Regions from separate parts of the Pseudobutyrivibrio sp. AR14 genome, predicted to be linked through region 1. Evidence: predicted binding sites of a transcription regulator. Region 1 holds the regulator's gene; each other region holds the start of a gene.

Region 1 (3,292 bases):
CATAATCGCCATATTCAGAAGATAAACCTTCTAACCAATACTGAAACTGTGGAGGGTCGATATCTTGATTCAACCATACATACATATCGGTGTTGGCATCGTAGTAGTTTCCATCAGAATCAAGAGATAAGTGTTTGTATCCACCATTTTCGTAATTATCTTTGTAATCGGCTTCATCTGTTAGTATAAAACCCTTGCCGTATTCCCTTAGGAACATGTAGTCACCTAAGGTAGGGATATTATAGCTGTTTGAATAGCTGTCAGAATAATTATCACTATAATCTTTGGAATCAAAGGAGTTCGACTGGAAACTTGATGGACTGTAATAGGTCTCACGCTGGTTTTCATGATAAGTATCAATGATGCCAGAAAAAAGTGAGAAAAACAGCATTCCTACAATTAAAAGATATATGGCTGAGTGAGCTGAAGATTTTTCTCTTGAGTAAGAATCATCATATGAATAGCTGTCTGATGAATCATTCTCATCATCTACCAAAGCATCTATTTGGGATACAAGATGCATTGTTCCACCGCAATGAATACATGGCTTTTCACGGTCTGGCCAAGGGCGAGAATCCTCCATACCGCAATAGTCACATTTACATACGGCAGTAGTAGAATCTGATACTACGCCCTGTTTAGAAAAGACAACATCTTCATAAAAATTTCCGTCTTCATCATAGTAACCCGCTTTATATTCCACACCTGTTGATTCGTCTGTCCATGGTTCATTGTAATGAACATAGTCATGGTACTTGCAACGATAAATTTTAGGAGTGACTCCAGAATAATTTTTAGGTTGATTAGTTCTATTTCTGTAAACTGGTGTAGTATTCCTTGAAAATATACTTCCCATTCCTAAAAAGGAACTAGAGTGAGAACTAGAACTGTGATGACTTCTGCTTCTAGAAGAGCTGCTATGTGATCTAGATGAACTGTGGTGCGAGTGGCTACTAGAATGTGAGCTATGACTACTCGATGAGTGATGACTTGGTGACATTTTCCCCTCCTTACTAAATATGCTGATTTATAGTATAAAGAAAGTTGCTGAAAGATACAATATTATTGCGGTTTTGGGGTGTTGCACACTTGTTGTCAAAATGATAAAATACTACTAGATATAGTGTAAGGAAATATTGCTTTGGGAGGATTTTTTGAATGAAATGTCCATTTTGTGGTAGCCAAGATACTAGCGTAATTGATTCAAGACCTGCAGATGACAACACAAGCATTAGACGTCGTCGTTCTTGCCCAGAGTGCGGCAAGCGTTTCACTACCTATGAAAAGGTTGAGACTATTCCGCTTATCGTCATTAAAAAGGATAACAATAGAGAGCCATACGACAGGACTAAAATCGAGAAGGGTGTTCTAATCGCATGTCGAAAGAGACCGGTTGCTGCTGCCCAGATTTCAAAGGTAGTTGACGAGATCGAGACAGAGATTTTCTCATTAGAAGAGAAGGAGATTCCTAGCACTAAAATCGGTGAGATAGTAATGGAGCATCTTGAGAATGTTGATCCGGTTGCCTATGTTAGATTTGCTTCTGTTTATCGCGAATTTAAGGACGTTAATACCTTTATGGATGAGCTCAAGAGAGTCTTAGATAAATAGCTGTTTGGGGGCTAGGAGAGTTTTTACAAGTAGTTACAGGTTTTATGGGGGTTAAATATTTGACTATTTGGACGATATAATAAGTGCAGGTAGCAAATATGGAGAGTTATATTTAATGAATATTTCAGGTATTCGCCCATCTTTAGGGTTCTATGATTACAATTCAATAAGAATACGACAAGAGCTTGGAATGGCACCTGTTGATGAGCCAGTAGAAGAGACTCCAGTAGAGGATTCTACTAGTGGCATTAGCGATGAGGAGATTGCAGCTTCTAGAGAGGCACAGACATTTGGCGCTTATGATTTTGCCAGCCAGTACAAGCCAGGCGAGTCCTTTGATTTAAAGGGTGCTGATAGTGATATTAAGTCACTTGACGTGGAAAAGGCAGTATCTTCTATGCAGAAGGATTCACTTATCCATCGTTATCAGTACTTCGTACAGAACAAGACACCTCAGGATCAGCAGGTTAAGCCGGTTGTTGAGGATTTCAAATTATAACAATATGCGTTTTTAGAGGCACATCAATTGATGTGCTTCTTTTATTGTGTTAAAATCGAGCCTATGAGTAAGAGAAATTTATATCCAAGAGACTATGTAGATAGTACCTATTCAATTGATTTTAAAAAGCTTTATGACCAGGGTTACAGAGGAGTTATTTTTGATGTGGATAATACGCTTGTTCCACACAACGCTCCAGCAGACGACAGAGCTAAGGCTCTTTTTAAGGAATTACACGATTTAGGCTTTCAGGCCCTTTTGTTATCCAACAATAAGGAGCCTAGAGTTAAGACCTTTAAGGAGGCTGTTGAGTACTGTACCTACATATATAAAGCAAACAAGCCATCAGCATCTGGCTACAAGAGAGCCATGGAGCAGATGGGCACTGACGTGACTAACACTATTTTTGTAGGCGACCAGATTCTCACAGACGTGTGGGGCGCCAATCGTGCAGGTATTCGTTCAGTCATGGTTAAGCCAGTACTTAAATGGAAGGAAGAAATCCAGATTATCTTCAAGAGATTCCTTGAGGCTTTCATTTTACTTGGCTACAGAATTTACAAATTATATGGAAAGAACATAAATAAAGTTCCTCTTAAATAATGTAGAAATGCATCAGGGAGGAATCGAAAGGAGAATCTTATTATGAAAATTGTAATTGCAAATGACCATGCAGCAACAGATCTTAAGTTTGAGATTAAGGAGTATATTGAGAGCCTTGGACATGAGGTTATTAATATAGGAACAGATTCACATGACAGCTGCAATTATCCAGAGTATGGTGCAAAGGCTGCGAGAATGGTGGCAGCAGGTTCTGCAGATTTGGGCGTGCTTATTTGTGGAACAGGTGTAGGTATTTCACTTGCAGCTAACAAGGTAAAGGGAATCCGCTGTGGAGTTTGCTCTGATACAGCTACAGCAAGACTTATTCGTGCTCACAACAATGCAAACATGATTGCTTTTGGAGCTCGTATAGTAGGAAGTGAGCTTGCAAAGGATATTGTGAAGTCTTTCCTTGATACAGAGTTTGAAGGTGGTAGACATCAGGTGAGAATTGATATGATATCTGCTATTGAAAATGAAGAATAGTTCTGATATAATTTTTTGGTCTATGTGAGGATTCACGTAAAAAATTAGCCTAGTATAGGCATACCTGATATATATTATAGAGGAGGAATTGTA
Region 2 (3,292 bases), on a different contig from region 1:
AGGAAGCTTCTCACCGATAAACGCATGGAATACTGTACCAGATGTATAAAGTGTCTGGAGCTCATCCTGAACCTCAAGAGCATCAAATATATCTGATGTAAACTCAACTGGCATATGTGAGCTGTTTGTATAGAAAGGAGTGTCTCCTTCTTTACCTGCTGTGATGATATCTGGGAACTGCTCTCTATCATGCTTTGCAAATCTGTATGTTGTAGACTCAGCAGGTGTAGCCTCAAGATTGTAGAGGTCACCGTACATCTCCTGATAATCAGAGAGTCTCTCACGCATGTGATTGAGAACGTCTTTTGTAAATTCCTGTACTCTCTTATCTGTCATATCAGCACGAAGCCAATTAGCATTAAGACCAACTTCGTTCATACCGATAAGTCCAATTGTAGAGAAGTGGTTGTTAAATGTACCAAGATATCTCTTAGTGTATGGATATAATCCCTCATCAAGAAGCTTTGTAATAACGCCTCTCTTGATTTTAAGTGAACGAGCACTAATATCCATAAGTCTATCTAAACGAGCATAGAAATCTGCCTCGTCCTTAGCCTGGTATGCGATACGTGGCATGTTGATAGTAACAACGCCAACAGATCCTGTGCTCTCGCCTGAGCCAAAGAAACCGCCTGACTTCTTGCGAAGTTCTCTAAGGTCGAGACGAAGACGGCAGCACATAGAACGAACATCGCTTGGCTCCATATCTGAGTTGATATAGTTGCTGAAATATGGAGTACCATATTTTGCAGTCATCTCAAATAAGAGTCTGTTGTTCTCAGTATCTGACCAATCAAAATCACGAGTAATAGAATATGTAGGGATAGGATACTGGAATCCACGGCCATTAGCATCACCCTCAATCATAATCTCAAGGAATGCCTTGTTGACCATATCCATTTCCTTCTTGCAGTCCTTGTACTTGAAATCCATTTCCTTGCCACCAACGATAGCTGGAAGCTCTGCCAAGTCATTAGGTACTGTCCAATCTAATGTGATATTAGAAAATGGTGCCTGTGTTCCCCAACGAGAAGGTGTGTTAACACCATATATAAATGCCTCAAGGCACTTTTTAACTTCTTCGTATGAAAGATTATCAGTCTTAATAAATGGTGCAAGGTATGTATCAAATGATGAGAATGCCTGAGCGCCAGCCCATTCATTCTGCATGATACCGAGGAAGTTTACCATCTGGTTGCAAAGTACTGAAAGGTGCTTAGCAGGAGCTGAAGTGATCTTGCCAGTAATACCACCAAGTCCCTCCTGGATAAGCTGCTTTAATGACCATCCTGCACAGTAACCTGTGAGCATTGAAAGATCATGAATGTGGATATCTGCGCTGCGGTGTGCATTTGCAATCTCCTCATCATAAATCTCTGAAAGCCAGTAATTTGCAGTGATTGCACCAGAGTTAGAAAGGATGAGGCCACCTACAGAATATGTAACTGTAGAGTTCTCCTTAACTCTCCAATCCTCTACCTTAACATAGCTATCTACTACATTTTTATAATCCAAAACTGTAGACTTCATGTTGCGCATCTTCTCGCGCTGCTTTCTATATAAAATGTATGCTTTTGCAACATCTGTATATCCAGTCTGCTCAAGTATATTTTCTACAGAATCCTGAATGTCCTCTACAGTGATTTTGCTCTCTTTAATTTTTGACTGGAAATCAGCCGAAACACGAAGCGATAATAAACCGATTATATCGTCATTGTATTCCTTTCCAGTTGCCTCGAAGGCCTTTGCGATTGCATCGTTAATCTTCCCCAAATTAAACTCTGCTATTTCACCATCTCTTTTTACTACGTCAAACAATTTTCCTCACCAATTTCCTTTCTCTAGTATCCTTAAAACATGTCAAAAAAGGACTCCCCCTGTAACCTTTTTGCTTTGCCAGCTAAGTGTTGCATTAAGGTACTTTCGACTTGAGTATATGTTATCAAAATATAGGGTGAGGGGTCAATGTTTAATCACTATATATTGTGCTTTTCGTCATTATTACCTAAAATCCCATTTCACTTTTGAATATTTTCTAGGTAGAATTACGATTCAACACACACAATATTTGGTATTTAAACATAAAAAAGACACACTACATATTGTAGCGTGTCTTTAGCATTTCTATCGCGTTTGTAGGAATATTAGCTCCTTTTTTGCAACCTCATCATTAGGGTAAGATTCAAGATATTGTGTCAATGCATCGCATGCTTCGGTGAACCTACCTAGGTGTTCAAGAGCTGAAACCTGTCCCTTCAAAAGGTCAGGCATATTGTCTATTGATTTAAGACTCAACCCAGCTTCATAGTACCCCAAAGCATTCTCATAATTTCCATTAGCCATCTCAATGTCACCTAAAGTAGCAAGTGCCTCGCTTGTGACATCTTCGGATTTTGCGTACTCTTCTAACAATTTCTGGGCCTTGTCATAGTCACCCTGATCCTGATATATCTTGGCGAGATAAAGTCTAGCCTCCACGATATCCTTGTCTACTGCCTTCTGCAATAACTCCTGAGCCTGAGAAGTCTGACCAAGCATATAGTTGATTCTGCCCTTGTAATAGCCAGCCTCCGCAGATTTATCCGAAATCTGGAGCGCATTATTTAAATATACCTTGCCCTGATCTGTATATCCAAGAGAATCAAGATTCTCGTATATTTCTATATAAAGAAGATAATTCTTTTTATCTACTTCAACAGCCTTATCATAATCCAAAATTGCCTTTCCTACCTCACCTTCAGAAGCATAAATACTTCCTCGCAAAAAGTAAGGCTCATAATTGTCGCCATCATATTTAATCAAAGCCTCGTAGGTAGCTGCCGCCCCCTCGAAATCGCCAGATTTAAACTGAGCTGCCGCTTTGTAGTAATTAATGTCTATTTCCAAATCAGTGACTTTTCCAATGGAGCACCTCAAAGCCTTATCAAATAACTTGATAGCAGTCTCATAATCACCTGCATCAAGGGCCTCTACTCCCTGGTCACGCAAGTCAATTTCCTTTTGACTATGTCCGCCACAAGCCACCATTGTTGCCGCAATATATAGAGATAATCCTATAACAAGAAGTTTCTTTTTCATAAATCATTTCCTAACTATAAGTATTAGAGTTACTAACACCACATCCCCTCGATGAATAACTCACTTACCTATTTACTTTAAAGCAAGTCAACCTAAATTGCCACACTAAATGTGCATTAATTCAAGTTCATCTTCTAGAGATTTTATTAAAAACGAATAAATGCTATAATCAAAGCTAATATTTAATATGTATATACGGGAGGTTTTTATTTGG
Region 3 (3,292 bases), on a different contig from region 1:
GGATTTTGGTAGAGCTCCTGAGGCTATTGCTGGTGCTACCACATCTGATGAAGATGAGATGTATACATTTAAGAGTAATTTCGATTATGAGATTACTTACGACTTAAGGAAGATAACTCTTTCTTCTATAGGTGAAGAGGGGGATATGTTTGGCAGAGTGGAAAGCGGAGATTTCTATTCTGGTACTTTTATGGTTATCTGTACATCTGCTTATTCAGACCCAGAGAAGGCTGTATATGAAAACAACACTGATATAAGTCCTAAGGATTTAGAATTTACAGATACAACAATTGGTTCTTATCCTGCCAAAAGAGCTGAGTGGACTGAAAAAACTGATGATGGCAGTGAGATGAGATATGTGTTCTACGGTATTGATGTAAAAGAAACTGTCATTACTGTAAAGCTATCTACTACCCATTCTGAGAAGGTGCCTGAGATGAGCATCGAGGAACTTGATGAATTCTTTGCAGATACGCTTGCTACCTTTAAATATAATTAGTTACTTCGTGTTTCCTAATTCTTATATTGGATAATAGAATATAGTTTAATTCGTCTAGCTCATTAGAGAAATCTAATGGGCTAGATTTTTTATTTTTTCTATTGATTTTTGTCTGCGGAAGTAGTAATATACTACCTAGCTGAGAGAGATATTATTTCTCTACTATATGAATTATGAAAGGGTTAGAAAATTTATGAATAACAATGAAAAGGTTTTAAAGAGAGCACATAGGGCAAAGATTTTTGCCATTATCAACATTTTGCTTTTAATTGCAATGTTTGTATATGTAAATGTGACAGGGGCATTTGATATCCAGTGTTTATGGTTTAATAAAGGGTATGATGCTTCAAAGTACGCTTTTTATGTTGCTGCATCAATTTTTGCTATTTCTGCAATTGTAGGATTTATAGTTTGCCTTGGTTCAAAGAATTCTCCAGACTGGGAAGGATTAAAGTCAAACGACCCATATACTTTAGAGGACCAGGGTAATAGTATCCGTTCACTTGCTAAGGCAAACGGTGTTAAACTTCCAGTGGTTTTCCCTAGCATGCTTATTTTAATAGTTCCTATTGCAGCATTTCTTTTAATTAATTTTAACGTTATGGGATTTGCTTGGCTTCATAATGGTGGAGATGATGTGGATGTTGATGCCATTCTTGCCAGACAGGAAAAATTAGAAAAAGAAGATAAGGAAGATAAGGAAGAAAAAGAGGACGAGGAAGATTCTAAAGTAGATGAGAAAATCGATCCAAAGGATGTGGATGCAAGGATTGATGCAATGATTAAAATTGGTGAGAAAAGAGGATATAATTGCACATCTGACTTTCTAGATGATACTTATTTTGTTGATTTTCGAACAGAAAATATGCTTGAAGATGAGTCTCTTATGATAATGATAGATGAAGATGGCGAAATTGATATGATGGATTATTCTTGCTATTTCCTTAAGGATCTTTCAAGTGAGGCTAATATTAGAAGATGTGAAGATAAAATAGCTAATTTAACAGATATGGTTGAAGAATTCTATGAGAAAGGATTAATAGATGCCAAAGAATACTATACTAAAGTAGAAGTGTCTGATGAATTTAAGGAAAAAATCGAAAACCATTCGTCTGATGATGAAGATTTTATTTCTGATTATAGTACTGTGGATACTAAAGACGACTATAACGCGTCTGCAAGTTGCATGTTCTTAGATGACGGAACGGCAATGTTTAATGTTTCGGTATCATATTTTAAATCCAATTATTAATAAATCTCATAGGTATTGCTAACAGATATTTGAATCTTTTGTGAAACTTCATTTAGTGGTGATGTAATCTATTGACTACTAGATAGTGTGGTGGTAGTATAATTCTATCAACACAATATCTAGTAGTTTTTTTGTTTAAAAATCTATATATTGACTGAATTTTTAAAAATTATGTGATATTTTCAATAAATTTCGGAGGTCTGTAAATGGAAAGGTATGTAGTAAAAAAGGACGGGGCGTTAGAGCGGTTTGATGTTCAAAAGGTGGTTGAGGCTGTAGGAAAGTCGGCCACACGTGTGCTAGTTAAATTTACTCCTGAGCAGGAGCGTTTCATTTGTCAATTTGTTGAGGAAAGAGTGGAGGAGCTTGGCCTTGAGAAGATTGAGATTGCACAGATGCACAATATTGTTGAGGGTGCTTTGGAACGTGTTAACCCTATGGTGGCGAAAAGTTACAGGGATTACCGAAACTATAAGCAGGATTTCGTCCAGATGTTGGATGATGTTTATAAGAAGTCTCAAAACATCATGTACATCGGTGATAAGGAGAATTCTAATACCGATTCAGCGCTTGTATCTACAAAGCGTTCGTTGATTTTTAATGAGCTTAATCGAGAGCTCTACAAGAAATTTTTCCTTACTACAGAGGAAGTTCAGGCAATCAGAGATGGCTATATTTATATCCATGATATGAATGCTAGACGCGATACCATGAACTGCTGTCTTTTCGATGTTAAGTCAGTTCTTGAGGGCGGATTTGAGATGGGCAATATTTTCTATAATGAGCCTAAGAGTCTCGATGTTGCCTTTGATGTAATCGGCGATATTGTACTTTCGGCAGCAAGCCAGCAGTACGGTGGATTTACTATTCCTCAGGCAGACCAGATTTTAGAGAAGTACGCTCAGAAGTCATACGATAAATATTTGGCTAAGTATTTAGATTTAGGTATTGATAAGGATAAGGCTCATGAGGTTTCAATGAGCGAGGTTGAGCGAGAGATGGAGCAGGGTTTCCAGGGCTGGGAGTACAAGTTCAACACAGTTGCATCTAGCCGCGGTGACTATCCATTTATCACTGTTACTATCGGACTTGGCACATCAGTATTTGCTAAGATGGCTTCAAAGGCTTGTCTTAAGGTTCGCTCAATTGGGCAGGGTAAGCCAGGATTTAAAAAGCCTGTTTTATTCCCTAAGATTGTCTTCTTGTATGACGAGAATCTTCACGGACCAGGCAAGGAGCTTGAGGATGTTTTCGAGGCAGGAATTGACTGCTCTAGAAAGACTATGTATCCTGATTGGCTTTCTCTTACAGGTGAGGGTTATATTGCCAGCATGTACAAAAAATATGGCAAGGTTATCTCTCCAATGGGATGTAGAGCCTTCCTTTCTCCTTGGTATGAAAGAGGTGGTATGAAGCCAGCAGATGATAATGACGAGCCAGTATTTATTGGACGTTTCAATATTGGAGCTGTTTCACTTCATCTTCCAATGATTCTTGCTAAGTCTCGTCAAGAATCTAGAGATTTCTACGAGGTACTTGAT

Evidence for each region. Region 1 encodes NrdR, which represses ribonucleotide reductase genes. Its sites were predicted from a motif close to CACAANATNTTGTG; they were not measured.
Region 2: a site for NrdR is predicted at 1,975-1,988, ahead of BLP50_RS04400 (ribonucleoside triphosphate reductase). Genes of this name have one in related genera too.
Region 3: a site for NrdR is predicted at 1,863-1,876, ahead of nrdD (anaerobic ribonucleoside-triphosphate reductase). Genes of this name have one in related genera too.

Annotation. Positions count from the first base shown of each region.
Region 1 is NZ_FMUY01000004.1:60,530-63,821, reverse strand. Features, by position in the region: gene BLP50_RS04715 (hypothetical protein) at 1-856, opposite strand, end outside; gene nrdR (transcriptional regulator NrdR) at 1,159-1,611, shown strand; gene BLP50_RS04705 (hypothetical protein) at 1,679-2,110, shown strand; gene BLP50_RS04700 (YqeG family HAD IIIA-type phosphatase) at 2,174-2,713, shown strand; gene rpiB (ribose 5-phosphate isomerase B) at 2,756-3,199, shown strand.
Region 2 is NZ_FMUY01000003.1:236,535-239,826, reverse strand. Features, by position in the region: gene BLP50_RS04400 (ribonucleoside triphosphate reductase) at 1-1,818, opposite strand, end outside; gene BLP50_RS04395 (tetratricopeptide repeat protein) at 2,125-3,078, opposite strand; gene BLP50_RS04390 (HlyC/CorC family transporter) at 3,289-3,292, shown strand, end outside.
Region 3 is NZ_FMUY01000001.1:227,627-230,918, forward strand. Features, by position in the region: gene BLP50_RS01060 (hypothetical protein) at 1-499, shown strand, start outside; gene BLP50_RS01065 (hypothetical protein) at 693-1,751, shown strand; gene nrdD (anaerobic ribonucleoside-triphosphate reductase) at 1,958-3,292, shown strand, end outside.